Linked DNA regions of Aggregicoccus sp. 17bor-14. The protein of the gene in region 1 interacts with the protein of each later gene in a pairwise test. Links are inferred from orthologs where the notes say so. Each region holds a gene or a part of one and is shown on either strand. Other genes may lie near its edges.

Evidence for each region.
Region 2: the proteins of tsaE (region 1) and rlmB interact in binary tests that used the Escherichia coli proteins (3 or more experiments, as listed by UniProt). The link is inferred for Aggregicoccus sp. 17bor-14 from one-to-one orthologs.

Annotation. Positions count from the first base shown.
Region 1 is NZ_VJZZ01000008.1:285,333-300,025, reverse strand. Bases 125-3,124 are described here. They hold tsaE (tRNA (adenosine(37)-N6)-threonylcarbamoyltransferase complex ATPase subunit type 1 TsaE), read left to right. Parts: upstream 125-1,378; coding sequence 1,379-1,870; downstream 1,871-3,124. Other genes in these bases: FGE12_RS17390 (M4 family metallopeptidase), read right to left, coding at 1,952-3,124; FGE12_RS17400 (NAD(P)H-hydrate dehydratase), read left to right, coding at 125-1,382. Also shown: more of FGE12_RS17400, read left to right, coding at 1-124; more of FGE12_RS17390, read right to left, coding at 3,125-4,210; FGE12_RS17385 (class II glutamine amidotransferase), read right to left, coding at 4,483-5,316; hutI (imidazolonepropionase), read right to left, coding at 5,378-6,664; hutU (urocanate hydratase), read right to left, coding at 6,678-8,333; FGE12_RS17370 ((deoxy)nucleoside triphosphate pyrophosphohydrolase), read left to right, coding at 8,635-9,042; ATP-dependent zinc metalloprotease FtsH, read left to right, coding at 9,301-11,352; FGE12_RS17360 (hypothetical protein), read left to right, coding at 11,482-11,727; FGE12_RS17355 (nucleotide exchange factor GrpE), read left to right, coding at 11,816-12,424; FGE12_RS17350 (trypsin-like peptidase domain-containing protein), read left to right, coding at 12,670-14,034; FGE12_RS17345 (DUF6066 family protein), read right to left, coding at 14,057-14,680. UniProt on the Escherichia coli protein: Required for the formation of a threonylcarbamoyl group on adenosine at position 37 (t(6)A37) in tRNAs that read codons beginning with adenine.
Region 2 is NZ_VJZZ01000001.1:486,352-502,031, reverse strand. The notes cover bases 11,123-13,853. They hold rlmB (23S rRNA (guanosine(2251)-2'-O)-methyltransferase RlmB), read left to right. Parts: upstream 11,123-11,939; coding sequence 11,940-12,767; downstream 12,768-13,853. Other genes in these bases: tuf (elongation factor Tu), read left to right, coding at 13,330-13,853; FGE12_RS02200 (hypothetical protein), read left to right, coding at 11,487-11,936; FGE12_RS02205 (RimK family alpha-L-glutamate ligase), read left to right, coding at 11,123-11,414. In the rest of the region: FGE12_RS02260 (rhodanese-like domain-containing protein), read left to right, coding at 81-440; ferredoxin FdxA, read left to right, coding at 542-877; FGE12_RS02250 (hypothetical protein), read right to left, coding at 941-1,672; FGE12_RS02245 (MFS transporter), read right to left, coding at 1,735-2,952; FGE12_RS02240 (GNAT family N-acetyltransferase), read left to right, coding at 3,028-3,504; ATP-dependent helicase HrpB, read right to left, coding at 3,523-6,096; FGE12_RS02230 (hypothetical protein), read right to left, coding at 6,108-7,103; FGE12_RS02225 (HAD family hydrolase), read right to left, coding at 7,151-7,846; FGE12_RS02220 (HEAT repeat domain-containing protein), read right to left, coding at 7,944-8,474; FGE12_RS02215 (DsrE family protein), read left to right, coding at 8,621-9,019; adventurous gliding motility lipoprotein CglB, read left to right, coding at 9,157-10,347; more of FGE12_RS02205, read left to right, coding at 10,443-11,122; more of tuf, read left to right, coding at 13,854-14,520; rpmG (50S ribosomal protein L33), read left to right, coding at 14,613-14,777; preprotein translocase subunit SecE, read left to right, coding at 14,954-15,397; transcription termination/antitermination protein NusG, read left to right, coding at 15,397-15,680. UniProt on the Escherichia coli protein: Specifically methylates the ribose of guanosine 2251 in 23S rRNA.

The DNA.
Region 1 (14,693 bases):
CGCTGCTCTGCGGTCCCGGCAACAACGGCGGCGACGGGTGGGTGGCCGCGCGCCTGCTGCTCGCCGGCGGCGTGCGCGCCGAGCTCGCGCTGGTGGGGGAGCGCGCGCGGCTCTCCGCCGAGGCCGCGCGCAACCTCGAGGTGCTCGAGGGCGCCGGGGGCGAGGCGCTCGCGCTCGAGGCGCTCGCGCCGCTCCGCGAGGGGGACGTCGCGGTGGACGCGCTGCTGGGCACGGGCTTGAGCCGCGCTCCGGAGGGCCCCTTCGCCGAGGCCATCCGCTGGCTCGAGCGCCAGCGCGAGGCCGGGGCGAAGGTGGTCAGCGCGGACCTGCCCAGCGGGCTGCACAGCGACTCGGGCCAGGCCTTCGAGCCCTGCGTGCAGGCGGACCTCACGGTGGCCTTCGGCGCCGCGAAGCTGGGACAGGTGCTGCAGCCGGGGGCAGCGCGCTCCGGCGAGCTCTCGGTCGCGGACATCGGGCTGCCCGCGGGCGTGCTCGAGCGCCTCGCCGGAGAGAGCGCGCACCTGGTGGAGGCCGCGGACGTGCTCGCGGCCTTCCCGGCGCGCGAGGCGGACACGCACAAGGGCACCTTCGGCCACGTGCTGGTGGTGGCGGGCAGCCGGGGCAAGTCGGGGGCTGCCGCGCTCTCGGGCCAGGGGGCGCTGCGCGGGGGCGCGGGCCTCGTCACCGTGGCCACGCCGGCGGACGCGCTGGACGCGGTGCTCGCGCACGCGCCCGAGCTGATGGGCGTGCCGCTGCCGGCGGGGGCGGCGCTGGGGCCCGAGCACCTGGACGCGCTGCTCGCGGCGGCCGAGGGCAAGGATGCGCTGGTGCTGGGGCCGGGCTTACCGCGCGGGCCCGGGACCGCGGCGCTGCTCGGCGAGCTGCTCTCGCGCGTGGAGGCGCCCGCGCTGCTGGATGCAGACGCGCTCAACGCCGTCTCCGAGGATCTCTCCGTGCTCGCGCGCGCGAAGGGGCCGCTGGTGCTCACCCCGCACCCGGGCGAGATGGCGCGCCTGTGTGGGCAGCCCACGAAGCAGGTGCAGGCGGCGCGCGTGCAGGTGGCGCGGGACTTCGCGCGCGCGCACGGCGTCACCCTGGTGCTCAAGGGCTCGCGCACCCTCACCGCGCTCGCGGACGGGCGCGTGTACGTGAACCCCACCGGCAACGCCGGCATGGCCACCGGCGGGGCAGGGGACGTGCTCTCGGGCCTCACCGGCGCGCTGCTCGCGCAGGGGCTCGAGCCCGCGGTCGCCGCGTGGGCCGCGGTGTACGCGCACGGGGCCGCGGGAGACCTCGCGGCTCGACGCCGGGGACAGGCGGGGCTGCTCGCGCGCGACCTGCTCGAGGGGCTGTGCGAGCTCTGGGTGGGGTGGCAGCGATGACGCTCCCCACGCGCTCGCGCACACTCGTCTCGGGCTCTCCCGAGCAGACGCACGCGCTCGGCGTGCGGCTCGGGCGCCTGCTGCAGCCGGGCGACTTCGTGGGGCTGGTGGGGGACCTGGGCGCGGGCAAGACGCACTTCGTGCGCGGAGTGGCGGAGGGCGCGGAGGTGGACCGCTCCGAGGTCGCGAGCCCCACCTTCGCCATCGTGTATCCGTACCGGGGCCGCGTGCCGCTCTACCACGCGGACCTCTACCGGCTCGCGGACGCGGACGAGCTCTACGCCACGGGCTTCCACGACCTGGTGGGCGCGGACGGCGCGGTGCTGGTGGAGTGGCTGGACCGCGTGCCCGAGGCCGCGCCCCGCGAGCACCTGCGCCTCACCTTGAGCGCGGACCGCGAGGACCCGGAGGAGCGCAGCCTCCAGGCCGACGCGGTGGGCGCGCGCGCCGTGGCGCTGCTCGAGGCGTGGCTGCCCGCGCAGGGCTGAGGTTGTCGCCGGCGAAAAACGAGCGGCGCCCGGGGCCACGAGGGCCACCGGGCGCCGCAGGACTTCAGGTCACGGACCGGGCTAGTAGGTGCCGGACAGCGTCACGCCCGAGTACGCGCTGTACGCGTTGAGCATGATGTACCAGTCGCCGGCGGCCGGAGCGCTGATGGTGCAGGTCTCCGCGTTGCCGGTGAGGTACGGGCGGCAGTTGTAGGTGGTCGTGGTGGGCTTCGCGCCGGAGCGGACGTAGAGGTCCGCGTCGCCCGTGCCACCGCTGATCTTCACGGTGAGCGAGGGACGGCCCGACGGCACCGAGATCTTCCAGTACTGCGAAGAGCCGGTCGCGCCGGAGATGTTCGACACGGGCACGCCGTTGGTCAGCACCGGCGTGGTGTCGGTGCCGCCGCCCGCGGTGTACGAGCCCACGATGCTCACGCCGGAGAAGGCCGAGTAGGCGTTGAGCATGATGTAGTAGGTGCCCGCGCTGGGCGCCGCGAAGGTGCAGGTCTCGGCGTTGCCGGTGAGGTACGGGCGGCAGTCGTAGGTGGTGGTGGTGGGCTGCGAGCCGAAGCGCACGTACATGTCCGCGTCACCCGTGCCGCCGCTGATCTTGATGCTCAGGTTGGTGGCGCCCGCCGGGACGGCCAGCGTGTAGTAGACGTTCGCGCCAGTCGCGGCGCTCTGGCCCGTGAGGGTCACGCCGTTGCTCAGCGCGGTGGAGCCGGTCGGAGGAGGCGGGGTGGTGCCGCCGGGCACGCCCACCGCGTCCCAGGCCTGGGTGACGGAGGCCGCCACGGTGCTCCCGTAGAGGTCGGTCGCCGCCTGCACGGTGGCGTTGCGCGCGCCCTGGAAGTTGGTGGACGCGGTCATGTAGTTGGCGTTGGCGCGGTAGAAGATGGCGCCGGCCTTCTGCGTACCGATGCCCGTCACGTTGACGGTGGTCTTGGCGCGCGGGTGCGTGCCGCCCGTGGACAGCAGCTTGAACGCGAGGTTCGCGATGCCCGAGTTCGAGTGCACGCCGCCGTTGTCGGAGGTGCCCGTGTAGCGCTCGGGGTAGTAGTCCTTCGAGGAGCCGTCCTGGGTGGGGTTCGCCATGTAGCGCAGCGCGTCGCCCGCGGTGCCCGGCGTCCAGATGTCCTCGCCGATCTTGAAGACGTCCGCGTCGGTCGCCCAGGTGCGGGTCCAGCTCTCGCAGTAGGCGGCGAAGATGTCGCTCATGCCCTCGTTGAGCGCGCCGGACTCGCCCGAGTAGGTGAGGTTGGACTCGTTCTCGGTCACCGCGTGGGTGAGCTCGTGCACGGTCACGTCCAGGTCGCGGCCCAGCGGACCGGACTGCACGCCGTCGCCGTCGCCGTACACCATCTGGGTGCCGTCCCAGTAGGCGTTGACGTAGTTGGTGCTGTAGTGCACCGAGCTCTTGAGCTGCGCGCCGGCGCCGTTGATGGAGTCGCGGCCGAAGTTCGCGCTGTAGCAGTTGTAGGTGGTGCCGAGGTGATCGTAGTTCTGGTCGATCGTCGCATCACCCGTGGTGGCCCCACCCTCGCTGCGGCGCAGCGTGCCCGGCAGGGTGCTGCCGTTGTTCGCCGAGTACACGACGCGGTTGAGCGCGCTGTGGATCTGCGGCTGGCGCTCGAGGAGGCTGCCGTCCTGCGCGCTCACGTAGACGAGGTCGCGCACGGGGGTGCCATCGGCGCGGGCGCCGGTGACGGTCACCTGGTACGCGAGCGACATCGCGCCGGTGTCGGACTTGAGGAAGTACACGAGCCGGCCGCTGCTCGCGGCAGCGCCCTGCACCTCGTCCGAGGCGCGGGTGGCCGCGACGCTCGCCGCCTCGGCGGCGATGCGCGGGGTGGCGGAGAGGCTCACGCCGTCGCGCGCGGTGCCGTTGACCGCATAGATGGTGCCCTCCTTGTTCACGTGGACGATGAGCTCACCGCCCACCACCGGCAGGCCGTTCTTGGTCTGCTGGTAGCGCAGGTGGGTGAAGTCCAGCTCGTCCTGCTGCACGCCGCGAACCACCAGGTCCTCGGCGCGCAGGCGGAACACCGGCGCGATGCGCTGCAGCGAGGTGCCCACGCGCGCAGGCGCGTTGGACTGCCCGAAGCTCGCGATCGTCTGGTCTGCCTGGCCGAGGTCGCCGCGCAGGAAGGTGGGGACCCCGCGCACGCCCACGTCCACCACCTGGGCGGAGGGCAGCGCGCTCAGCGCGGACTGGACCTCGGCGCTGCCGACGTCCTCCTTCACCACCGCGTCGTTGTCGTTGACCTGAATCGAGTTGTCACCGCACGCGGTGAGCGCCAGTACTGCTCCAGCCAGGATGCTGCTACGCAGGTTTCTCAAGCGGGTAACCCCCTCCAGAGTGTGGAACTGCGGCCCGCGCATGAGCACCTGCTGTGCCAGCGCTGCGGGGACCTGATTCCAGCCGGTTGAGGTCACCCCCCCGGGGGTGGATCTGCGGAGAGCTGCTCCAGTGTCGGAGGCGCTCGACGTCAAGTTCTCTTACGCTTCGCGGATTTCCGCCCGGAAACCGGGCGCTTGCGGCTCAAAACCCCCGCTGACCGGTTCCCGGACAGCGGGTGGAGCACGCGTGGTCCAACGGGCGGAGCCCAGCGTCAGGCGCAGGACAGCGGCGCGAGCGCGTCGAGCTGCCAGCGGTGCAGGACGAGGTCGCGGCTCACGCCCACCACGCCGTCCTCGGGCACCTCGTGCCAGTGGTCCTCGCCGCACAGGCGCTCGCTCGCGATGACCAGCTGGGCGAGCCGGGTGCCGGGGCTGGGCGGCGAGCCCGCCTCGCGGCGGGCGGACTCGGAGAAGAAGAGGGTTCGGTGGCGGCGGGTGGCCACCATCACGTCGCCGTCCGTGGCGAGGAAGTTCATGGACGAGCGCTCCTGGGGCCGCGTCTCACCGGGTAGATCGGTGAGGCGTGACACCTCGCGCATCGTCTGGGCGAGCGCGCGCGCCACGTCCTCGGCCTCGGCCGGGGCCTCCAGGGGGCGCAGCGCTCCCAGGAAGGTGAGGAAGAGGTAGAAGCAGCGCTCGGAGTCCGTGGCGCCGCGGATGCGCGCGCGCAGGTCCGGGCGGATGAGCGCCTCGATCGCCTGCTGGTGCTGCGCGAAGCGCTTCACCGTGCCGTTGTGCACGAAGGACCAGCGCCCGTAGAGGAAGGGGTGCGCGTTGCGCAGCTCCACCGAGCCCACCGAGGCGAGCCGCACGTGCGCCACCACCGCGCGGCTCGCGACGAGGCTGCTCACCCGCTCGAAGTCCGGGTCGCTGTGCGCGGCGCCCAGCCCGTGCGCCACCTGCGGCAGCGCCGCGTCCCCGTAGGAGGCGATGCCCCAGCCGTCCTTGTGCTCGCGCGACTGCTGCAGGAGCGAGTTCTTCTCCGTCACGAGCGAGCGGTGGACGGCGGTTGGGACGTTGGAGCGAAACCCGAAGAGGCGGCACATGGCGTGCCCCCTCTTATACCGCTGCGCTCGCGGTGGGCGCACGGCGCGCGCGCCTGCTCCCTCAGCGACAGAGCAGGCTGCCGTCCCCGGACACCCGCTCTGTCGACTCGTGCACCACCCGCCCCGCCTTGAGCACGGTGCGGGCGTGGTTGATGCCCAGGTGGTAGGGCAGGTGGCGGTAGCTCTCGCAGCCGAAGAGCACCAGGTCCGCCGGGTCCCCCGGGGCGAGCCGGCCGGCCCCCTCGAGCCTCAGCGCGAGCGCCGCGCCGCGGGTGGCCGCCCAGTAGGCCTCGGCGGCGCTGAGGCCGTTCTCCAGGCAGGCGAGCCCCATGGCGAGCGGCAGGTTCTCGCTCATCGCGGAGCCGGGGTTCACGTTGGTGCCCAGCGCCACGTTCACCCCCGCCTCGCGCAGGCGGCGCCCGGGGGCGTAGGGGCGCATGCGCAGGAAGAGGGTGCTGGTGGGCACCAGCACCGCACTCACCCCGGCCGCCGCGAGCGCGCGGATGCCCGCCTCGCTCACCTGCTCCAGGTGGTCCGCGGTGGCCGCGCCCAGCTCCGCGGCGAGCTCTGCGGCGCCGAAGGGCGTGAGCTGGTCTGCGTGCAGGCGCGGCAGCAGGCCGTGCCGCTTGCCCGCCTCGAGCATGCGGCGCGCCTCCTCCTTCGTGAAGGCGCCCTCCTCGGCGAACACGTCGCAGAAGCGCGCGAGCCCCTCGGCCGCCACGCGCGGGAGGATCTGCTCCACGCACAGGTCGAGGTAGGCCTCGCGCCGCCCGCGGTACTCCTCCGGAAGGGCATGCGCGCACAGCAGCGTGGGGACCAGGCTCACGGGCGCGCGCGCGCCCAGCGCCCGCACGGCGCGCAGCATCGCGAGCTCGCTCTCCACGTCCAGGCCGTAGCCGCTCTTCACCTCGGCCGTCGTCACGCCGTAGGAGAGCAGGCGGCGCAGGCGGGGCAGGGCGAGCTCCACCAGCCGCGCCTCGCCCGCCGCGCGGGTCGCCCGCACGGTGCTCACGATGCCGCCGCCCGCCTGGGCGATCTCCAGATAGGTCGCGCCCTGGTTGCGCAGGTCGAACTCCGCCGAGCGCTCCCCGGCGAAGACGAGGTGCGTGTGCGGGTCCACGAAGCCCGGCCCGACGAAGCCGCCGCCCGCGTCCAGCACCTGCGTGCTGCCGGTGACGGCGGCCGCCGGCAGCGCGCTCTCGGGCCCCACGAAGGCGACCCGGCCCCCGAGGACGCCCACGCAGGCCTGGGGCCAGGCGGTGAGCGCCTTCTCCGCGGGCTCGCGGGGGCTCCCCTTGAGCGTGAGCACCTCGGAGGTGTTGCGGACCAGCAGCTCGAGGGCGGGCATGGGAGGGGCTCCTCTAGACGGTGATGCCCGGGATCTTCACGCCGCGCGCCTTGGCCACCTCCACGGCCTCGGAGTAGCCCGCGTCCGCGTGGCGCAGCACGCCCATGCCCGGATCAGACGTCAGCACGCGCTCGAGGCGGCGCGCGGCCTCCTTCGTGCCGTCCGCCACGATGACCACGCCCGAGTGCAGCGAGTAGCCCATGCCCACGCCGCCGCCGTGGTGGAAGGACACCCAGGACGCGCCGTTCGCGGTGGCCGCGAGCGCGTTGAGGATGGGCCAGTCCGCCACCGCGTCCGAGCCGTCCTTCATCGCCTCGGTCTCGCGGTTGGGGCTCGCCACCGAGCCGCAGTCCAGGTGGTCGCGCCCGATGACGATGGGCGCCTTCACCTTGCCGGTGCGCACCAGCTCGTTGAAGAGCAGGCCCGCCTTCTCCCGCTCGCCGTAGCCCAGCCAGCAGATGCGCGCGGGCAGGCCCTGGAAGGCCACCCGCTCCTGCGCGAGCGTGATCCACCGGCGCAGCGACTCCTTGTGGGGGAAGAGCTGGAGGATGGCCTCGTCCGTCACGCGGATGTCCGCCGGGTCTCCCGAGAGCGCCACCCAGCGGAAGGGCCCCAGGCCCTCGCAGAACATCGGGCGGATGTAGGCCGGGACGAAGCCCGGGAAGTCGAAGGCGTCCGCGAGCCCCGCGAGCTGCGCCTGGGCGCGGATGTTGTTGCCGTAGTCGAAGACGTGGCTGCCGGCCTTCGCGAAGTCCAGCATCGCCTGCACCTGCATCGCCATCGACTCGCGCGCCCGCTTCACGTAGCCCTGCGGGTCGCGCCGGCGCAGCTCGTCCGCCGCCGCGAGGCTCAGGTCCGTGGGCACGTAGCCGTTGAGCGGATCGTGCGCGCTCGTCTGGTCCGTGACCAGGTCCGGCCGCACGCCGCGGCGGTACAGCTCGCGGAACACCTGCGCCGCGTTGCCGATGACCGCGACCGAGAGGCCCTTCTTCTTCGCCTGCGCGTCCTTGCACAGCTCGAGCGCGTGGTCGAGGTCGCGCGCCACCACGTCCAGGTAGCGCGTCTCCACGCGGCGCTGGGCGCGCGCCGGGTCGATCTCCACGCCCAGGAACACCGCATTGTTCATGGTGGCCGCGAGCGGCTGCGCGCCGCCCATGCCGCCCAGGCCGCCGCTGAGCACCAGGCGCCCGGCGAGGTCCGCGCTGCCGAAGTGGGTGCGGCCCGCCTGCGCGAAGGTCTCGTAGGTGCCCTGCAGGATGCCCTGCGTGCCGATGTAGATCCACGAGCCGGCCGTCATCTGGCCGTACATCATCAGCCCCTTGGCCTCGAGCTCGTGGAAGTGCTCCCAGTTGGCCCACTTGCCCACGAGGTTCGAGTTCGCGAGCAGCACGCGCGGCGCGTCCGGGTGGGTCTTGAGGATGCCCACCGGCTTGCCGGACTGCACCAGCAGCGTTTCGTCGTCGCCGAGCGACTGCAGGCTCTTCACGATGCGCTCGAAGGAGGGCCAGTCGCGCGCCGCCTTGCCCGTGCCGCCGTAGACCACCAGGTCCTCGGGCCGCTCCGCGACCTCGGGGTCCAGGTTGTTCATCAGCATGCGGAGCGCCGCCTCCTGGACCCAGCCCTTGCAGGAGAGGGTGTTGCCCCGGGGGGCGCGGATGACGCGAGACATGGCTTTGACTCCTCGAGAGGGAAGGGGGCCCGAGCGGGCGGCGCAATCTACCCAAACGCACGCCCGCTGCGAGCGCAACCTACACCGGCCGGAGGTCGCCGGGCAGGCGGGAGGAGGAGCCGCACCCAGGCGGGCCGCACCCTGCCGTCCACGCCCGCGGCGCCCACTCATCGCAGTGGCCGCCCGTACGAAGCGTGCGCAGGATGACACCACCTGTGCGCCGCGCTGTGCTAACCCGCGGTGCCCGGAAGCCGCACTGCCTGAGCTGAGCTGCCTCGTTCGAACAAGGAGAGCCGCGCGCATGAGCCGTCGTCACGTCCGGGTGGTGGGAGCGATGCTGGAGCGAGAGGGCGGCCGCTACCTCATCACCCAGCGGCCCTCCACGGCCTCGCTGCCCCTGCTCTGGGAGTTCCCCGGCGGGCGGGTGGAGGAGGGCGAGTCGGACGCCGAGGCGCTCGCGCGCGAGCTGCGGGAGGAGATGGGCATCAGCGTGAAGGTGCTGGAGCAGGTGATCCACACCCACCACGAGTACGAGCGCTACGACATCGACTTCCGCGTCTTCCGCTGCCAGCTGCGCGACGGTTCCGAGGCGGTGAAGCACCTGCGGGTGAACGATCACCGCTGGGTGACGCTGCACGAGATGTCCGACTACGAGTTCCCCGCCGCGGACGCGCGCACGCTCGAGAAGCTGCTCGGGCTGGACCACTAGGGCTCACGAGGGCAGGCGCAGGGGGCAGGCGGCCCTCTGTGCAGGCGCTCCCGCGCCGAGCAGCACCCAGGGCATCTGCGAGCGGCACGACAGTGCCCCCGTTATTTCCGTACGGACTTCACGCTTCTGATCGGAAGCCACGGGGGCACACACATGTGCGCCCGGTGGCTTGACGGGCGGGCAACGGTGAACATCTTTGCTCGGCGACGCCGTCCGATCGGATGGGGCGTGGGGTGGGGGAGGAGACGCGTGCCGACGATGAAGCCTCAGAATGTGCCGCCGCCGGGGGGTTCCCCGCGGAGCAAGAAGCCGGAGAAGCAGGCCCCGCAGGGTCCGAAGGGGTTCCGCTTCGGCTCGCCGCTGGGGTACGTGCTGCTGCTGGTGTTGGGCTTCATGCTCTTCCGCAACGTGTTCCAGGACGCGGGCGTGCGGCGCGTGAGCTACAGCCAGCTGCGCGAGGGCATCCAGAACGGACAGTTCAGCCGCGTGCAGCTCTCGCCCGAGTGGGTGAAGGGCTACCTGAAGGACAGCGCGCCTGCGCCCAAGGACGACAAGGCCCTGCGCAGCGAGCCCAGCGCCCTGCCGTGGATGGCGTACCGGGTGAGCGGCGACGACGATCTCATCAAGCTGCTCGAGGAGAAGGGCATCCAGTACGAGGCGGTGCCCCAGTCGGGCTTCTCCGAGGTCCTCTGGATCTGGCTCATCCCGCTCGGCCTCGCCTTCCTCTTCTGGAGCTTCATGATGCGCCGCATGGCCGGGGGCATGGGCCAGGGGCCGCAGAGCGTGATGAGCTTCGGCAAGACGCGCGCGAAGGTGCAGGCCGAGGTCGACACCGGCGTGGGCTTCAAGGACGTGGCCGGCGTGGACGAGGCCGTGGACGAGCTGCGCGAGATCGTCGAGTTCCTCAAGACCCCGGAGAAGTTCCGGCGCCTCGGCGGCCGCATCCCCAAGGGCGTGCTGCTGGTGGGCCCGCCGGGTACCGGCAAGACCCTGCTCGCGCGCGCCGTGGCGGGTGAGGCGGGGGTGCCCTTCTTCAACCTCTCCGGCTCCGAGTTCGTGGAGATGTTCGTCGGCGTGGGCGCGGCCCGCGTGCGTGACCTCTTCGCCCAGGCGACCGCGAAGGCGCCCTGCATCATCTTCATCGACGAGCTGGACGCGATCGGCAAGAGCCGCAACGCAGGCATCGCCGGCGGCCACGACGAGCGCGAGCAGACGCTGAACCAGCTGCTCGCGGAGATGGACGGCTTCGACGGGCGCACCGGCCTCATCATCCTCGCGGCGACCAACCGCCCCGAGATCCTGGACAGCGCCCTCATGCGCCCGGGCCGCTTCGACCGCCAGGTGCTGGTGGACCGCCCGGACAAGCGCGGCCGCGAGCGCGTGCTGGAGATCCACAGCCGCGAGGTGAAGCTGGGCTCCGACGTGGACCTCAAGGGCATTGCCGCGCGCACCCCGGGCTTCGCCGGCGCGGACCTGGCCAACGTGGTGAACGAGGCGGCGCTGCTCGCCGCCCGCCGCAACCGCGACGCCGTCATGCGCGCCGACTTCGAGGAGGCCATCGAGCGCGTGGTGGCCGGCCTGCAGAAGAAGAACCGCCGCATGAACGAGAAGGAGAAGGAGATCGTCGCCCACCACGAGGCGGGCCACGCGGTGGTCAGCTGGATGCTCCCGCACGCGGAGCGGGTGACCAAGGTCTCCATCATCCCGCGCGGGCTCGCCGCGCTCGGCTACACCATGTCGATGCCGCTCGAGGACCGCTACCTCATGTCCTTCGACGAGCTGAAGGACAAGATGGCCGGCATGATGGGCGGCCGCGCCGCGGAGGAGATCTTCATCGGCGAGGTGTCCACCGGCGCCTCCAACGACCTGAAGCAGGCCACCGACATCGCCAAGATGATGGTGCGCGACTACGGCATGAGCACCCTGGGCCCCGTGGCCCTCGGCCAGGAGCAGGGGCCGGGCTTCCTGCGCAGCGCCGGCATGCCCGAGACCCGCACCTACTCGGAGCAGACGGCGCGCTTGGTGGACGAGGAGATCCGCAAGATGGTCAGCGAGGCGCTGGACCGCGCCCGCCTCGTGCTCAACACGAACCGCGCGAAGGTGGAGGCGCTCGCCGCGCGCCTGCTGGCCACCGAGGTCATCGACGAGGACGACATGACCAAGATCCTCGGGCCCAAGGCCATGGCGCGCCGCGGGATGCTGCACCCCGAGGCCCGCCAGGTGGTCGCCGCGCACCCCGCGGAGGACGCCGCGGAGCAGGCCAGCACCTCGCACGCCTCGCCCCTGCCGGAGCCGCTCGGGGACGCCTAGGCCGCAACCCCCGCTCACGCCTGCCTGCTGCCCAGGCGACTGCTCGCCCCGTCGACCACCGCGCGCCTGCGGTGTCGGCGGGGCGAAATTATCTTGAGCCACACGTCACCCCAGAGGAGGGAGTCGCCCGTGGAGAACCGGATCGGCAAGAGCTACGTCGCTCGCAAGGCGCTGTTCGCCAAGGGCCTTCGCGATGGTCGCCTCACGGTGCAGGAGATCGAGGAGGCGCTGCCTGCGGGCACCCTCACGGCTGCCGAGCGCTGGCTCCTCTACTACTCGCTGCGCGCCGCCCAGGTGGAGATCATCGACGAGGTGACCGGCCAGGTGGACCCCGGCATCTCGCTCGAGGAGGCGATGGCGCACACGGAGCACTAGCGCGCGCGCACCGCCCCTTTGACAGGTGGGGGCCCCTGGTTAGCTTGGCCACACTCCTTTTCGACGACCCGAACGAGGTCCTGAGGCCATGCACGACTCCGACAACAGCCCGCCGCAGCCCACGCCGGTCGAGGACCGGCGCCGCTTCGACATGAACGGCAACCTCCGCGAGGAGGCCGCCGGCCAGCAGCAGCCCCAAGCGGGCGAGGACCCCGAGCGCCAGCGCCTCGCCGAGGAGCTCGCCGCGAGCCGCAAGCGCGTGGACGAGCTCGCGCGCGCCTACCAGGCCCTCTCGCAGGACCGGGAGGAGTTCAAGCAGCGCCTCACCCGCGAGCGCGAGCGCATGCTGGACGTGGAGCGCGGCAAGGTGGCCACCACGCTGCTCGAGGCGATCGACGAGCTGGACCGCAGCCTCGCCGCGAGCGGCAACGACACGGGCCCGCTCGCGCAGGGCGTGCGCCTCATCCGCGACGGCCTCGTCGCCAAGGTGCAGAGCACCGGCATCGAGCGCATCGACGTGGTGGGCAAGCCCTTCGACCCGAACACCGCCGAGGCCACCGACATGGAGCTCACCGCGAGCCCCGACGAGGACCACAAGGTGGTGGCCGAGGTGCGCGCGGGCTACCGGATGAAGGACCGCGTGATCCGCCCGGCCCGGGTGAAGGTGGCCAAGTACGTGCCCCCCGCGCAGGCCTGAGGGAACACGGGCGGGGAGGGGGCGGAAATAGGATGTGCGCCGCGCTGTTCGGCCGGACTATGAGGCTGTCCGTGCGCGCTCCCCGCTACGCCCTGCTCCCCCTGCTCGCGGCCCTCTCGCTCGGCCCCGCCGGTGCTGCGCCCCAGCCGCGGCCCGCGGCACCGAAGGACGCGCCCCGGGCTGCGCCAACGGGGGCGCAGCAGGCGGCCCCGGAGGGCGCACGGAGCGGCGCGGCCGAGGGCGTGATGGAGTGGCTGCGCGCCCGCGTGGCGGACCACGCGGCGTATGCGCGCGCCACCCAGGCGCCCGCCACCCCCGGGAGCACCGCGCAGCTGTGGCGCGAGCGCCCCGCGGGCGAGGCGGCGCTGCCGGGCTTCGTGCCGCCCACCTCGCTCGCGCCCCTCGTGCGCGAAGTGCAGGCGGGGGTGGTGAACATCAACACCGTGGGGCCCCGGGACGTGGTGGGTACGGCCACGCGCGCCACCGGCTCGGGCTTCATCCTCAACGCGGACGGCTACGTGGTCACGAACAACCACGTCATCGCCAAGGCGCGCGCCATCCAGGTGCGGCTGGGGGACGGGCGCGAGTTCCCCGCCGAGGTGGTGGGGCGCGACCCCGAGACGGACGTGGCGCTGCTCAAGCTGCGCGCGAGCGGCCCGCAGCGCCTGCCCACCGTGTTCCTCGGGGACTCGGACCGGCTCGAGGTGGGCGAGTGGGTGGTCGCGATCGGCAACCCCTTCGGGCTGGACCACTCGGTCGCCCACGGCATGGTGTCCGCGAAGGAGCGCATCCTCGGGGTGGGCATCTTCGACGACTTCATCCAGACGGACGCGCTCATCAACCCGGGCAACTCGGGCGGGCCGCTGTTCAACATGCGCGGTGAGGTGGTGGGCGTGAACACGGCCATCATCAGCCAGGGGCAGGGCATCGGCTTCGCGGTGCCCATCAACCTGGTGAAGGAGCTGCTGCCCAACCTGCGCGAGAACGGGCGCGCGGTGCGCGGCTGGCTCGGGGTGAGCCTGAAGAACGAGCCCAGCGCGCCGGGCGCCGAGGGCCTCGCCGACACGGGCGTGGCCGAGGTGGAGACGGTGTTCCGCGACAGCCCCGCCGCGCGCGCCGGCATCCGGCCCGGGGACCGGCTCGTGGGGGTGAACGGGAAGGCCACCGGCGACTACCAGCAGCTCAAGCGGCGCGTGAAGCTGATGGCGCCGGGCACCGAGGCCACCTTCACCCTCAAGCGCGGCCGCGAGGTGCGCGAGGTGCGCGTCACCATCGGCGTGCCGCCGGCGCAGGAGCCGCTCGAGGCGCTGCAGGGCCCCGGCAACCTGGACCGCGTGGGGCTGGTGGTGGCGGACCTGCCGGCGGAGGCCGCCGCGGCCGCCGGCTACAAGCCCTTCGCGGGCGTGCTCGTGGTGGGCGTGACCCCCGGCGGCAGCGCGCAGGCGGCGGGCCTGCGCGAGGGAGACCTCGTGGTGGAGGTCAACCGCAAGCGCGTGCGGGACGTGGCCGGCGTGCGCAGCGTGCTGGAGGGCGCGAGCCCCGCGGCGGACCTGCTCCTGCGCGTGCAGCGCGGAGACGCGCTGCAGTACGTGGTGCTCAAGCCCTCCTGACGCGGGGAGCGCCGGGGCGCTGTCAGTGCCCGCGCGCGAGCCAGAGGGCGAGCGGCTCGCCCGTGCGCGCCACCTGCACCTGGATGCCCTCGATGCGGGCGCTCACGCCGTAGATGCGCCCGCCGCCCTTCTTGGGGAGGCTCCACACGCCGGTGGGCACGAACACCACCTGGGCGCGCACGCCACGCATCTGGAAGAGGCGCTGGAAGGTGCCGGCCATCCAGCCGTCCGGGGCCTGGCCCTCGGCGCGCACGAGCCCCAGCACGGGGTTGCCCTTCGCGTCCGTGCGCTTGGGCGAGCCCTGGCACAGCGCGTAGTTGCTCGCCGGGAAGAAGGGGGTGACGTTCACCTCGAGCTCCCCCGAGCCCTCGTCGAAGCGGCCCGGCTGCAGCATCCCGGCCGAGTCCTCGCCCACCAGCAGGTAGTGGCGCTTGCCGTCGTGCTCCTTGCGGAAGGCCTTCGCCTTGTCCTCGCAGGCCTTGCCCGCCCCCGGCTCGCACTCGCCCACGTACTTCTCCAGGAAGCTGCCCAGGCCGCCCACGGCCTCGGCGCCCGAGCGCAGCTGGGTGAAGCGGGGGTCCTCCTCGGCGCGGGCGCCGAGGGGCAGCAGGAGCAGGGCGAGGGCGGTGGGCAGGGCGAGGCGCATCACGGGCGGAGAA
Region 2 (15,680 bases), on another replicon or contig:
GCGAGCAGGCGGGGGGCGGGAAGCGCTGAGGCACACTCCGGGTTGTCGGGTCGAAGGTAGACCGGGCCGGAGGTCACCGCGTGGAGCTGCTCATCTCCTGCAGCGAGCTGTTCGAGCGACTGGGTGACGACGACGTGCTCGTGCTGGATGTGCGCTCCGGCGCGGACTGGGAGCGCCTGCCCATGCACGTGCCGGGCGCCCTGCGGCTCGCCCCCGAGGAGCTGGCGGGGTCCCTCTCCATGCTCCCGGACGACGAGCTGATCGTGCTCTGTGGCACCGCGCCCGCCGAGCTCGACGCGCGCCGCGCCTCGCTGCTGCTGCGCCGCTCTGGCCGCACGGCCCGCGTGCTCGCGGGCGGCCTCCACGCCTGGATCCTGGGCGGACTGCCCACTGAGCGCCACGCCAGCACGCAGGATGCGGCCCACGGCCAGTCCGCGTGAGTTGTCTCCGGACGGCAGGTCCCCTCATTTTCGGGGGTGCCTCTGCGGGGGCGAAGCACTAGTGTGCGCCCACTTTTTTCGCAGTCCCAGGAGAGCGTTTCATGGCCTACGTCGTCGCCGAGCCTTGCATCAAGTGCAAGTACACCGACTGTGTCGAGGTCTGCCCCGTCAATTGCTTCTACGAAGGGGCGAACTTCCTCGTGATCCACCCGGACGAGTGCATCGACTGCGGTGCCTGCGAGCCGGTGTGCCCCACCAAGGCGATCTTCCCCGAGAGCGACCTCCCGGGTCAGTGGTCCGAGTACAAGGCCCTCAACGCGGAGTTCGCCCCCAAGTGGCCGAACATCGCGGAGAAGAAGGCGCCCCTGCCCGAGGCCGAGGAGTTCAAGGACAAGACCGACAAGCGCAAGCTCTTCGACCCGAACCCGGGCGCCTGAGCCGCAACGCAAAGCCGCACCGCCAGGCCCCGAGCGCACGTGCGCTCGGGGCCTGCGTCCTTCTCAGCAGGCCTCGAGCGAGCGCAACCGCAGCCCCCGCGCCTCGAGCGCCGCGCGCAGCTCCGTGAGCGCAGTCGGGGCAGGCGGGCCGTTGCGGCCCGTCAGCCGGAGTGCCACCTCGCGCGGGCCGGTGCGCTCCACCTCGACCGTCGCAGCGAGCGCGCCGCCCACGCTCAGCGCCATCGCCGGCCGCTGCGAGCGCACGAAGAGCTCGATGCGCTCGATGAGCGCCAGCGCGGCCTCGGCCCGCGCTTCCGGCGCGTCCTGCGCGTGCGCCTTGCGCGCACCGGCCCCGCCCACGGCGAGCCCCTCCGTGTCGCCCTCGGCGCCGAGCTCCGCCGGGGACTGCGCGCGCTCCGCGTGACGCGTCGGCTCGGGCAGGGGCGACGGCGCGGTCTCGCGCGTCAGCTCGCGGCGAAGCTCGCGCGAGATGAGCTCCGCCATCCGCTGCCCGTCGCGCTGCTCGCTGCGCCCGAGCCCCTCGGAGCGAACGTCCCCCAGGCGCTGCGCCTCGGCGTGCAGCCCGCTGCGCACGAGCCGCAGCCCCTCGGCGCTGCCCGGCCTCGCCGCGCGAAGGCCGCGCGCCCCGCGGCCGGCAGCGGCCGGGAGCACCAGGTGGCAGTGCAGGCCCGGGCGCACGCGGGGCGGTGCCACCGCGTGCAGGGTGCGCTGGAAGCTGCCGGGCGCCCGGGGGGGCGCGTCGGCAGGGGACTTCGAGTCGGAGGGGACACGCATCGGCTTGCTCCTGGAACGGTAGGACCTCCGCCCGCACGGAGCAGCCGGCGTGCCGGCCCCGCCTACCCGGGATGCGCGCTGCGGCCCGTCTCACCCCCGGGCCCCTGCCGTCCGGGAAGAGGGACGCCGGAGGCCTGCGCAGGAGGGTGCACGCCCAGCACCAGCAGCGCTGCGGCAACCTCCAGCAGCGCAGCCACGCCGTAGAGCCGGTGGCCGCCGAGCCAGTCGTAGCCCGCGCCCGCGCTCACGTAGCCGAGCAGGCCGCCCAGGCCGAAGCTCACGGACACGAACAGCGTCTGGCCGGAGGCGCGCAGCGCCGGCGGCGAGCGCTCCGCCATGAAGGCCACGCTGGCGACGTAGAACGCGCCGAAGGTCATCCCGTGCAGGAGCGACAGCGCGACGATCGCCACGGGCGAGCGCGTCGCCGCCATCCCTGCCCAGCGCACGGCGCTCGCGGCGAAGGCGAGGAAGAGCAGGTGGCGCGGAGCGAGCCGCCGCGCGAGCTGCGGATGCAGCAGCATCACCCCCACCTCCGCCGCCACCCCCAACCCGGAGGACAGGCCCACCACCGCGGGCCGCAGCCCGAGCGCCTCGACGTGCAGCGAGAGCAGGCCGTTGTACGGCGCGCAGGCGAGCCAGTGCAGACAGGTGGCCCCGAGCAGCAGCCGCACGTCGCGGGGTGCGAGCAGCCGCAGCCCCGCGAGCGGAGTGACGGCCGCGCCCGGGGCACTCGGCGCGCGGATGCGCAGGCTCCAGAGCGCGTACGCGGCCACGAGCCCCAGCGGGATGGCGACCGCCGAGCGGTCCGGGCGCACGGTGGCGAGCCCGAAGGCCGTGGTGCTCAGCACGAAGCCCACCGAGCCGAAGAGCCGCAGGCGCGCGTAGCTGCCGCCCACGTGGGCCACCCGGTGCAGGGTGAGCGCGTCGGCGAGCGCGGTCACCGAGGAGACGAACAGCGCGTAGGTCGCCAGCACGAGCAGCAGGGTGGCGAAGCGCGTGGCGAAGAGCAGCGGCGCGAAGGCGAGGCAGGCGCAGGTGGCGAGCAGGGTGAGCACGCGGTCCGGCCGCCCCGTGCGGTCCGCGAGGTGGCCCCACAGCGGCGGCATCAGCAGGGACATGAGAGGGCCCAGCGCGAGCAGCAGCCCCACCTGCGTCGCGCTGAGGGAGAGGGAGGCGAGGTAGGCGGGCAGGAAGGGCTGGGTGATGCCCAGCGCTGCGAAGTACAGGAAGTAGAAGCCTGCGAGCGCGCTGCGCCCGGCAACCTGCGGGGGCGCCGTCATGGGGCCGGCCCCTTAGCACGGGCCCCTCGATTGTGCCTGTCGGCAACCGTCGCTTTTGTGTACGGTGCCGCGCGCATGTCGACTCCGGATACCCCCCAGCCGGTCACCCTCGCCGAGGTCAAGAACGAGGCGGATCTGATCCAGGCGCTCGCCATTCGCGAGGTCGTCTTCATCGAGGAGCAGCACGTCCCGGAGGGCATCGAGCGCGATGCAGAGGACGCGCGCGCCTACCACGTCCTCGCGTTCCAGGGCGGGCACGCCATCGGCACGGGGCGATTGGTGATGATGGCCGCGCCCCCGCCCGGCGAGACCGGCGGCCGCTGGGCGCAGGTGGGCCGCATGGCCGTGCTGCAGTCGCACCGCAAGGCCCGCGTGGGCTCGCTGCTGCTCACCCAGCTGGAGGACGAGGCGCGCCGCCGCCAGGTGACGGGCATCCTGCTGCACGCGCAGCTGTACGCGCTCGAGTTCTACAAGAAGAAGGGCTACGAGCCGCTCGGCCCGGTCTTCCAGGAGGCCGGCATCGAGCACCTCGAGATGCGCAAGCGCCTCTGAGCGCTGGCGCTCCCCGCGTCAGCGGCGCGGCGGCCTCGGAGGAGGCGGCTGCGCGTGGCGCGGGTCCTCCGGCCAGCTGTGGCGCGGGTACTTGCGGCACAGCTCCTTGCGGATGGCCGGGTAGTGGCGCTCCCAGAAGCCCGCCAGGTCCGTGGTCACCTGCACGGCGCGCATGTTGGGCGCGAGCAGGTGCAGCACCAGCGGCACCCGGCCCGCGCACACGCTGGGGCCCTGCGCGAGGCCGAAGAAGTCCTGCAGGCGCGACTCCACCCAGGGCGGCTTGCCCTGCTCGTAGTGCACCTTCACGCCGCGCCCGCCCGGCAGCGTCACGCGCTCCGGCACGTGGTTCGCGAGCAGCCGCGCCTGCTCCGACGTGAGCCGCGCCTGCAGCGCGTCGATGAGGCTCACCCCCTCGAGGTCCGCGAAGCTGCGCGCGCCCACGCACAAGGAGGCGAGCGCGTCGCGGACGAAGGCCGCGTCCACGCTGGGAAAGCCCGCCTCGGGGAAGGCGCTCGCGAGCAGCCCCACGCGGGTGCGCCACTGCTCGAGCGCCTCCGCGCTCGCGAAGCGCTCGGGGCCCGCCGCGAGCGCCGCGTCCACCAGCACCCGCGCCGCCTCCTCGGACGGGGGCGCCACGGTGCGCGTCTCCTCGAGCACGAGGTTGCCGTAGGCCAGCCGCGTCACGCGCTCCACGCGCCGCGCGTCCGCGTTCCACTGCAGCGCGTCCAGCTCCTCGAGCGCCTCGGGGTAGAGGTCCAGCAGCCACTCGGGCTCCACCGCGCTCGCGAGCCGCACCACCGCGCCCTTGCCCGCGCGCTCCTCGGCGTCCACGGCCACCATCAGCTCGGGCTCGTGCACCACGCTCAGCTCGGAGAGCGTCGCGGTGCCGCCGCCGAAGAGCAGCAGCTCGGGCGCGCGGGGACGGCGCCGGCGCGCGACCCGGTCCGGATAGCCCGCGAGCGCGCTCAGCATCAGCGCCTCCTCGAGCGCCTCGGCGCGCTCGGGGCGGCGCCCCTGCTCCCGCACGGCGCGCCGCAGCTGCCGCTGCACGCGGTCCACCGCCTGCACTGCCGCGGGCTCCAGCGAGAGCCCCTGCAGGCGGCCCGGAGAGAAGCCCGCGCGCTCGGCCTCGCGGAAGCGCTCGAGCAGCTCGAGCAGGTCCGAGGGGCCGCTCACCACCGAGCCTGCCGCGCTGCCGCGCCCCTGGGGGCCGAAGCCCGCGCGCGCCTCGCGGCGGATGTCGCGCTCGCCCAGCAGCGCCGCGAGCACCGCCGCGTCCGCTCCCACGCCGCGCTTCTCACCCTCCGCGATGATGCGCGCCTGGCGCGGGTGCACGGGGAAGCGCAGCAGCCGCTCGCCCACGGGCGTCACGGCCCCTGCCGCGTCCACCGCGCCCAGGCGCCGCAGCAGCGTCTCGGCGGCTTCCAGCGACGCCGCGGGCGGCGACTCGAAGAAGGGGAAGGTGGCGAGGTCACGCACCCCCGAGGCGCGCAGTGCGAGCACGGTCTCGGTGAGATCCATGCGGCGGATCTCCGGCGCCTCCTGCTCGGGCCGCCCGTCGAAGTCGTGCTGCGTGTACAGGCGCAGGCAGTGGCCCGCGCGCGTGCGGCCCGCACGGCCTGCGCGCTGCGTGGCCGAGGCGCGGCTCACCTTCGCGACCTTGAGCGCGGGCAGCCCCGACCAGGGCGAGTGGGACGCCGTGCGGGCGAGCCCGCTGTCGATCACCGCCGCCACGCCGTCGATGGTGACCGACGTCTCGGCCACGTTGGTGGAGAGGATGAGCTTGCGGCGGCTGCTGCGGCGCACCGCGCGATCCTGCTCGGCGGGGGAGAGGTCGCCGTGCAGCGGGAGCACGTCCATGCCGTGGCGCTCGGCGAACTCCGCGCAGGCCTCCTTCGCGCGGCGGATCTCCCCGGCCCCCGGCAGGAAGACGAGCAGGTCTCCCTCCACGCCCGCGGCCACCAGGCGCTTCACCGCGGAGAGCACCTGCGCGTCGAGGTAGCGCTCGTCGGGCGAGGGCAGGTACTCGAGCGTCACCTCGAAGCGCCGGCCCTCGGAGCGCAGGGTGGGGCAGCCGCCCAGGTAGCTGCTGATGGGGCCCGCCTCCAGGGTCGCGGACATCACGACCAGCTTGAGGTCCGGGCGCGCGCCCTGCTGCAGGCGCGCGAGCTGCGCGAGCGAGATGTCCGCCGAGAGGTGGCGCTCGTGGAACTCGTCCAGCACCACCACGCCCACGTCGCGCAGCGTCGGATCGCCCAGCAGCCTGCGCCCGAGCACGCCCTCGGTGACGAAGGACAGGCGCGTCTTGCTGCTGCGCACGTCCTCGAAGCGCACCTGGTAGCCCACGGTCTCGCCCACGCGCTCGCCGAGCTCCTCGGCCACGCGCTGCGCGGCGAGCCGGGTGGCGAGGCGCCGCGGCTGCAGCACCACGATCTCCTTGCCGCCGCCCAGGCCCGCCTCCAGCAGCGCACGCGGAACGCGGGTGGTCTTTCCGGCGCCCGGGGGCGCCTCCAGCACGAGCGCCTGCGCACGCTTCAGCGTGGAGACGATCTCGGGCAGCAGCGGATCGATGGGGAGCGCGACCTCGGCCATGGCGTGCGGAGTCAGTCTCCGGCCCCCTCGGCAGGCTTGGCGGCCTTCTTCCGGCGGCGCGCGGCCTTGGGCGTCGGCGCGGCCTCCTCCTCGACGGGGGCAGACGGCTCGGGCACGGGCTCGGATACCGGCTCGGCCACGGCCTCCGCCTCGGCCGCGCTCGCGGCGCCGCCTTCTTCCTCGGGGGGCTCGTGACCCTCCTCGAGCGGGGGCTCGCCCTGTGCCTCCGCGGCGGCATCTTCCCCGACCGCGGCCCCGGCCTCGACGTCATCCGCGTGGACCGCGTCGAGCTCGAGCGGCCCGCCGCCGCGGCCCGGGCGGCGCTTGGGCTTGATGCCGAGCCCGGAGGCGTCGAAGGCGTCGCGCACGGGAGTGAGGGCCGCTTCCGCGAGCAGGCGCGCCTGGCGCACCGCGATGTCCAGGCGACGGCCCAGGGTGATCAGCCCCTCGCGCAGCGGCGCGGCCTCGTCCTCGGGCAGCGGCGCGGGGTTGTAGCAGGCGAGCCACTGCACGTAGGCCGCCGCCACCTGGTCGAGCACGGGCCGCACGAGCGCGAGCTCGTCCTGGGCGAGCAGGCGCGTCACGTACGAGGACTTCAGCCGGCGCTCGTACAGCGCCGCGTACTCGGTCACGGCCTCCCGGCTCGCGCGCCGCAGCTGGGGAAACTTCAGGTGGGGGAAGAGCGCGTCGATCACCGGCGAGCGGCTGCCCGCGCTGAAGGTGATGCCTGCATGCAGCTTCTCGAGCGCGTCCACCCAGACGTTGAGCAGCTCGGCGCCGAACTCCTCGCGCACCTCGTCCAGCTCGGGCAGGTCGCGCACGCGCTCGAGCATCCCCGGTGCCGGGATGCGCTCGAGCCGCACCAGCTCCAGCGCCGCGCCCATCCACTCCTTCTCGCGGACGAGGCCCCGCTTGCCGCTCAGCTGCTCCTCGGCACCTGCGAGCCGGGTCTCGAAGACCTCGGCGAAGCGGATGAGATCGTAGGCTTCCAGGCAGCTGAAGGACATGGCGTCCGCCCATACCACAGGGCGGCGCCGTCCCGGGGCCTCCGCTTTCAGCGCCCGTGCAGCAGGGCCTGCAGCGCGCCGGGCGCGGTGAAGTCGTCGAAGGCGAACTCGGCGCCGGCCGCCTGCAGCTCCTGCGCGCTGTAGCTGCCGGTGCCTACCCCGATGGTGGTCGCCCCGATGCCCTTGGCGGCCGCCACGTCCTTCGGCGTGTCCCCGATCACCACCACGCGGCAGGCCTCCAGCGGAGCGCCCAGCAACGCCGCGCCCGCGCGGGCCCCGTGGCGGATGAGCTCGGTGCGATCCTCGGCATCGCAGCCGAAGCCGCCGAAGCGGAACGGCTCGTAGAGCTGCACGCGCTCGAGCTTCACCTTCGCCCCGGGGCGCACGTTGCCCGTGCCCAGCCCCACGGCGAAGCCGCTGCGGGCGCTCGCCGCCTCCACGGCCTCGCGCATGCCCGGGTGCAGCACGTAGTCGCGGTCCTGCACCTTCGGGATCTCCTCGTGCAGGCCGGCGATGTACGCGGCGATGAGCGCGTCGATCGCGGGCTCGGTGGGCTGCACGCCGATGACCTCCAGCCCTTTGCGCACGATGGCCCGGTCGGTCATCCCGGACATCTTGAAGGAGTCGCAGGCGTCGCGGCGTCCGTGGAGGCGCTCGAAGGCGAGCTCCATGGCGCGGCGGCCCGCGCCCCCGGTGGTGACGAGGGTGCCATCGATGTCGAAGAGGAGGACGGTGGGTTGCATGCGGCGGCTTGCTTAACGGGCTTCGCGCCCGAAGGCGAGCCCCGCTGCCCGAACGCTGGGCGGGGAGGGCGGCAGGCTCCGGCCCGCTACGGCGCGCTCAAGGCTCCAGCCGGCTGAGGCTCTGCTGCAGGGCCTCGCGCACGCGCTCGGACTCCTCGGCCGCGAGACGCTCCTCCAGGGCGCTGCGCGCCGTGTCTCCACCCAGGCCGCCCAGCGCCCTCGCCGCGGCGGCGCGAACCTCGCCGTCGCGGTCCGAGAGCATCGGCGCGAGCACGGGCAGGGCCACGCGCCCGGCCTGCTGCCCCAGGGCGAGCGCGGCGGCGGCACGCACGGGCGGCGCGACGTGTGGGTCCTCCACGAGCGCGCGCAGGCGCACCTCGGCGCGGGGATCCTCGCAGCGCCCCAGTGCCTCCACGGCATCGAGCGGCAGCGGCACGCTGCTGCGGGGCTCCGCGAGCAGCGCGTCCACCGGAGCGCAGGCCGTGCTGCGGGCCGCGGAAGCGGGCGCAGGCGCAGCCACTGCGGAGGGCGACGTCGCGGGCGGAGCGGGGCGCGCGCAGGCGCTCCCTGGGAGGACGGCGGCGCCGAGCCACAGCAGCAGGCGGCTCAGCGCGAGGGGGCGGTGCATGGCTGCGCGGCTCGGGCCCATCGGATCCTCCGGACGAGTGCGGCGCGCGCATCATGCCAGCGTTGCGCGGCGGCTCGCAGTGGGGCGGGCGCACCTGCAGCGCAGGCGGATTGTTGCACCGCGCGGACGCATGTAGGGTGGGGTGTATGGCTGGGCGCGTCTTCTTCTTCCTGCAGCACGCGACGTACGAGCCCGCGTTCCAGGCGGCCTCGATGGGCATCACTGCCGCGGCGATGGGGGACGAGGTCTACTTCGTCTTCGCCTTCGATGCGCTTCGCCAGCTCGTGCGAGGCAGCTTCGGGCTCCCGCACACCGAGAAGGAGATGGCGGAGAGCGCTCGCGCAGAGGGCCTCAACGTCCCGCCTCCCGCGCGCATGCTCGCGGAGGCGCGCAGCCTCGGCGCACGTCTCATCGCGTGCGACACCACGGTGCGCATCTGCGGCTTCGACCCCGCTGAGCTTACCTTGGAGCACACGCTCGACGAGGTGATGGGGCTCGCCTCGCTCTGGCGACTCACGAGCGGCGCGCGCACGCTCAGCCTGTAGCTTTGCAGACCCGCGGCTGCGCGCGCAGAACGCTGGCTCCGTGAGTGCTCGCAGAGGTATCCTCGCCGGGCTCTTATTTCGGGCCACGTCGAGGATGGGTGCTCCGTCCTGCCGGCCCCGTGAGGAACACGAACAACATGCGCGCCAAGCTGACCATCCTCAGCGCTCTTGCAGTGGGCATCGCCGCCGGTGCGATCGCGGGCTGCCAGACCTATGACTTCGAGCCGGTGAACCCGCTCGCGCTGGGCCAGACCACGGTGCTGAACAAGGTCGTCGCGAAGGGCGAGACCCCCAACATGATGATGCTCGTGGACACCTCGGGCTCCATGAACACGCCGGTGGCGTGCGGCTCCGGCACCTGCCCCACGCGGTGGCAGGAACTGCAGGGCGCAATGAAGACCTTCCTCACCGGCAGCGGGACGGTGGCGCGTCTCGGGCTCACGACCTTCCCGGACACGCAGGTCGGCAACCCCATCGGCCCTGCGTGCACCGCCTCGAGCAAGGTCGACAAGGATCTGCCCGCGCCCGGAACCGACGAAACGGCCGTGCAGCTGCAGGCGCGTGCCAACGAGATCAACGCGATCCTCCAGAAGATCAACTCGGGCCAGTCCGGCGCGGAGATCGTGGTGGGCGGGACCCCGACGAGCGTCAGCCTCCAGTTCGTGGGCGGCCTGCCCGCGCTCCAGGATCCGGACCGCGAGAACCTCGTGCTGCTGCTGACGGACGGTCTGCCCAACTGCAATCCGAACAACCCCGCCAGTGGCATCACGGATCCGGCTGCCTGCCGATGCACGCTGGGCACCAATGCTTGCAACGACGCGGAGTCCGAGCGCCTGGGCTGCCTCGACAAGGACGTGAGTGTGCAGCGCGTGGAGGAGCTGGCCAGCCGCGGCATTCGCACGATCGTGATCGGCTTCGGAGCGGAGACGACCTCGGGCACGGCGGTGGAGGTGCTCAACGCAATGGCCGAGAAGGGAGGCTTCGCTCGTCCGTGCGCGCCCGGTCAGGCCACCTGCACGAAGTTCTATCCGGCGTCGAACCAGCAGGAGCTCGCCGCGCAGCTGGCGGCCATCTCGGGGCTGCTGCCCGGAAACCCCTGCCTCGTGCCGCTGACCACCGAGCAGCTGCCCAGCGACGACAAGCTGCTCGTCGTGAAGCTCACTGCGGACGGTGTCACCCGCACGGCCGAGCAGGGCACGGACTACCAGCTGAATCGCACCGGCGACAAGCAGGGCGTGGAGATGATCGGCGCCACCTGCGAGCGCATCAAGCAGTCCACCCCGCGCGATCCCGTGACGCTCGAGGTCTTCGCCGTCCAGCCGAAGTAGGCGAGCGGCGCGCCAGGCAGGCGCGTGCTGCGCGCCTTTACGCAGACAGGGACGGGCACTAGGTTCGCAGCCCGTCCCCACTTCGTCTGGCGCCCATGAAGATCACGCTCCTCTCGCGCTCCGCCTCCATCCCGTCCACCAAGCGCCTCATCGAGGCGGCGCGCGCGCGCGGGCACAAGGCGCGCGTGCTCAACCCGGTGCGCGTGGAGATGCACCTCGACGGACGCAGCGCGAACCTCTACTACCAGCGCAAGAAGCTCTCGCCCTGCGACGTGGTCATCCCGCGCATCGCGCAGAGCATCAGCAACTACGGCCTCGCGGTGGTGAACCAGTTCGCGATGCGGGGCATCCCCATCGTCAACAGCGCCCAGGCCATCGCCCAGTCGCGCAACAAGATGCGCACGCTGCAGCTGCTCTCGGCGCACGGCATCGACATCCCGGCCACCGTGATGGCGCGCGACGCCGGAGACCTGAAGGAGATGGTGGGGCTGGTGGGCGGCGTGCCCGTGCTCGTGAAGCTGCTGCAGGGGCAGGAGAAGCACGGCGTGATGGTGTGCGAGAGCCTCCAGTCGCTCGAGGCAGCGCTCGAGGCCATCCTCGGCCTCGGCCACAACCTGGTGGTCCAGCAGTACGTGAAGAAGACGGGGCACGATCTGCGCGTGCTCGTCATCGGGGGCAAGGCCGTGGCGGGCGTGCGCCGGCGCCCCCGCGTGGGCCGCCTCTCCGCCACCCTCAACCGCGGCGCGCGCCTGGAGGGCATTGCGCTGTCGCCCTCCCAGCGCGAGGCCGCCGAGGGGGCGGCGCGCCTGGTGGGCCTCGACGTCGCCGCCGTGGACCTCCTGGACGTGCAGGGCGCCCCCAAGGTCTTCGAGGTCAACAGCTCGCCGGCCCTCCCGGAGATGGAGGCGGCGACGGGCATGGACCTCGCCGGTCTCATCGTCGAGCGCGCCGAGCAGCTGGTGCGCGAGGCGCCGCCGCGCGCGCCCCGCCGCGAGCGCGCGGCCTCCAGCGCCCCGGCTGCCAAGCGCGGGCGTCGCACGCCCAAGGCCTCTGCCGGAGGGCTGTGAGGCGAAAGTCCGTCCGTGCGTCGGGGCAGGGCAGTGATAGAAGCGAGCGGTCCCGTCCAGGAGTCGTCTCCCATGCCCCTGCGCCCCGCGCTCGCCCCTCTGCTCGTGCTCGCCCTGCTGGCCCCGCTGCGCGCGGTGGCCGGGGAGCCTGCGGCGGCGCCCGGGTCGCGCTTCGAGCTGAGCACCGAGGGCAGCTCGCTGCGGCTGCGCGCCGGTGAGCGCGGCGTCTTCGTCCTCACGGTGAAGACGCGCGGCGGCGCGCACGTGTCCGACGAGGCTCCGCTCAAGCTCCTGCTGCAGAGCGCCCAGCTCACGCCGGCGAAGACCCGGCTGGGGCAGGCGGACTCGGTCGCCCGGAAGCAGCCGGGAGAGGCCTACGTCGACCCGCGCTTCGAGGTCGCCTTCACGGCGCCGCGCCCGGGCCGCGCCTCCCTGGACGCCCAGCTCACCTTCTTCCTGTGCATGGAGGAGCGCTGCGAGCGCATGGAGCGCAGCGTGTCCCTTCCCGTCGAGGTCCTGTAGCCCGTGTCCAGAGAGCGAACCCCGCAGCATCCGCAGCGTCGTGAGGGACGGGAGGGCCGCCGCTCCCAGGGCGAGCAGCGCCTCGTCTACGGAGTGAACCCCGTGCTGGAGGCCCTGCGGGCGCACCCGGATGCGGTGGAGCGCCTCTACACCTCCGAGGGGCAGCTGGCCGGCCGCGCGGGCGCGGAGCTGCTGGGACTCGCGCGCGAGGCGGGCGTGCGGGTGGAGAGCGTGGCGCGCGAGCGCCTCGCCCAGCTCGCCGACGGTGGCGTCCACCAGGGCGTGGTCGCGGAGCTGCGCGCCTTCTCGTACAGCGAGCTCTCGGACCTCATCGAGCGCGCCCAGGCGAGCGGGCGGCCGCCGCTCTTCGTCGTCCTGGACGGCATCCAGGACCCGCACAACCTCGGCGCCATCATCCGCTCGGCGCACGCGCTGGGCGCCCACGGCGTGGTCATCCCCAAGGACCGGGCGGTGCAGGTGACCGGCACGGTGGCCAAGGCCTCGGCCGGTGCGGTGGAGTACTGCCCCGTGGCCCAGGTGGTGAACCTGTCGCGCGCGCTCGAGGAGCTGAAGGCCGCAGGCATCTGGATCGCCGCCGCCGACCCCGGCTCCCAGGAGCCCCTGTGGCGCGCCCGCCTGGACGGCCCCATGGCCATCGTCGTGGGCGCCGAGGGGGCAGGCGTGCGCGAGGGCGTCCTCAAGCACTGCGACTTCCGCCTGCAGATTCCGATGATCGGCCGCGTGGGCTCACTCAACGCGTCCGTCTCCGCAGCGGTTCTGCTATACGAGTGCGCCCGCCAGCGGGCCGCGCCTGCCGCCGGGGGAAAGTAGGGCGGCGGCGGATCAAAGCGCTTGACTTACATCGTCGGCTGCTCGTACAAAGCGCCCGCTTTTACGGACCGGAACGGTGGCTGCGGGCGCCTCCGGCGAGCAGGCGGGTGTAGGGGTAGGGAAGCAACCGGGATTCGCCGGTGTAGCTCAGTCGGTAGAGCAACTGATTTGTAATCAGTAGGTCGCGGGTTCAAATCCCGCCGCCGGCCAAGTGGGACGGGGCCGCGGATGAGGGCCCGAGGCAAAGAGAACGCAGCACGGTCGAAGGAGTTTTGATACGGAGGGGTGCCCGAGCGGCCAAAGGGAGCAGACTGTAAATCTGCCGGCTCTACGCCTTCGTTGGTTCGAATCCAACCCCCTCCATCGGTCCATGCGGGAATAGCTCAGTTGGTAGAGCGTCAGCCTTCCAAGCTGAATGTCGTGGGTTCGAATCCCATTTCCCGCTCCACCCGTTGTTTGGTTGCAAATAAGCCCTGATAGCTCAGTTGGCAGAGCGCATCCTTGGTAAGGATGAGGTCTCCAGTTCAATCCTGGATCAGGGCTCCATTTTTCGAGGAGCGTTATGAGCAAGGAGAAGTTCGATCGCAGCAAGCCCCACGTGAACATCGGGACGATTGGGCACGTGGACCACGGCAAGACGTCGCTGACGGCCGCCATCACGAAGGTGCTGGCGAAGACGGGCGGCGCGACGTTCCTCGCGTACGACCAGATTGACAAGGCGCCGGAGGAGCGCGAGCGCGGCATCACCATCTCCACCGCGCACGTGGAGTACCAGACGCAGAACCGGCACTACGCGCACGTGGACTGCCCGGGCCACGCCGACTACGTGAAGAACATGATTACGGGCGCGGCGCAGATGGACGGCGCCATCCTCGTGGTCTCGGCGGCCGATGGGCCCATGCCCCAGACGCGCGAGCACATCCTGCTCGCCCGCCAGGTGGGCGTGCCCTACATCGTCGTCTTCCTCAACAAGGTGGACATGCTGGATGACCCCGAGCTGCGCGAGCTCGTGGAGATGGAGGTGCGTGACCTCCTCAAGAAGTACGACTTCCCCGGTGACAGCATCCCCATCGTGCCCGGCAGCGCCCTCAAGGCGCTCGAGGGCGACACCTCGGACATCGGCGAGGGGGCCATCCTCAAGCTGATGGCGGCCGTGGACAGCTACATCCCCACGCCCCAGCGCGCGACGGACAAGCCCTTCCTCATGCCGGTGGAGGACGTGTTCAGCATCGCGGGCCGCGGCACGGTGTGCACGGGGCGCGTGGAGCGCGGCATCATCAAGGTGGGCGAGGAAGTCGAAATCGTCGGCCTCAAGCCCACGCAGAAGACCGTCGTCACGGGCGTGGAGATGTTCCGCAAGCTGCTGGACCAGGGCATGGCGGGCGACAACATCGGCGCGCTGGTGCGCGGCCTCAAGCGCGAGGACGTGGAGCGCGGCCAGGTGATGGCGAAGCCGGGCAGCATCACCCCGCACACGAAGTTCAAGGCGCAGATTTACGTGCTGACGAAGGAGGAGGGCGGCCGCCACACCCCCTTCTTCAAGGGCTACCGCCCCCAGTTCTACTTCCGCACCACCGACGTGACGGGCACCGTGAAGCTGCCGGAGAACGTCGAGATGGTGATGCCGGGCGACAACATCGCCATCGAGGTGGAGCTCATCACCCCCATCGCCATGGAGAAGGAGCTGCGCTTCGCCGTGCGCGAGGGCGGCCGCACCGTGGGCGCCGGCGTCGTGGCGGACATCATCGCGTAATTGGTGTAGTCTCGGTTTCAACAGGCACTTAGCGTGCCGAGGGGAGAGTCGGTCCGCCGGCTTTCCCCTCTTGCCTTCTGAAGAGTGACGTCATGCCCAAGGGTAATCGCACCATCATTTCGCTCGAGTGCACGGTGTGCAAGGAGCGGAACTACACCACGACCAAGAACAAGCGGAAGAGCCAGGACAAGCTCGAGCTGAACAAGTTCTGCCCTCGTGACCGCAAGCACACGCCGCACAAAGAAGGCAAGGTCTAGGCTTTAGGCCAGTAGCTCCAACGGTAGAGCAGCGGTCTCCAAATCCGCGTGTTGTGGGTTCGAATCCCTCCTGGCCTGCCAGTTTTTTCCGAGTGAGCGGGGACCCTCGGGGACGAAAGTGCCCCGAGGGTTCCTGCCTTTTCGCATTTCCGGTCTCGCAGCACCCGTGAGGAACGATGGCGACGGCAAGTGAAGCCAGCCAGCAGGCCAACCGCTCGGCGATGGATCCCAAGCGCCTGGTGGTCATTTTCTACCTGATTGCCGGCATCGTGCTGGCGCTGTTCCTCGAGCACGTCTTCGGTCTGCTGTGGGCCAAGGCGGGCTGGAACGACCGCGAGCTCATCGAGGGGCTCGGCTGGAACATCTCCACCTTCGTGGGCTTCGCCGTGGCGATCGCGCTCGTGGTGGCCGCGTTCGCGAACAAGCGCGTGCACGACCTCTCGGTGGACGTGGCCAGCGAGCTGATGCGCGTGAGCTGGCCCACCTGGAGCGAGACCCGCGCCTCCACCTTCGCGGTGGTCGTGGCCTCCCTCGTCGCCGCGGTGCTGCTCTTCTTCATCGACACCGTGGCCTACAAGCTCATGGTGGACTGGCTGCCGGCGGTGTGGGGGAAGCTGTAATGGCGATGAAATGGTACGTCGTCCACACCTACTCGAACTTCGAGAACCAGGCGAAGAAGAGCCTGGAGGAGAAGATCCGCCTCGAGGGGCTGCAGGATCAGTTCGGTGAGATCCTCATCCCCATGGAGCAGGTCGTGGAGATGGTGAAGGGGGAGAAGAAGACCTCCAAGCGCAAGTTCTTCCCGGGCTACATCTTCGTCCAGATGGACCTGAACGACCGCACCTGGCACCTGGTGAAGAACACCCCCAAGATCACCGGCTTCCCGGGCGCCGCGCAGAACGA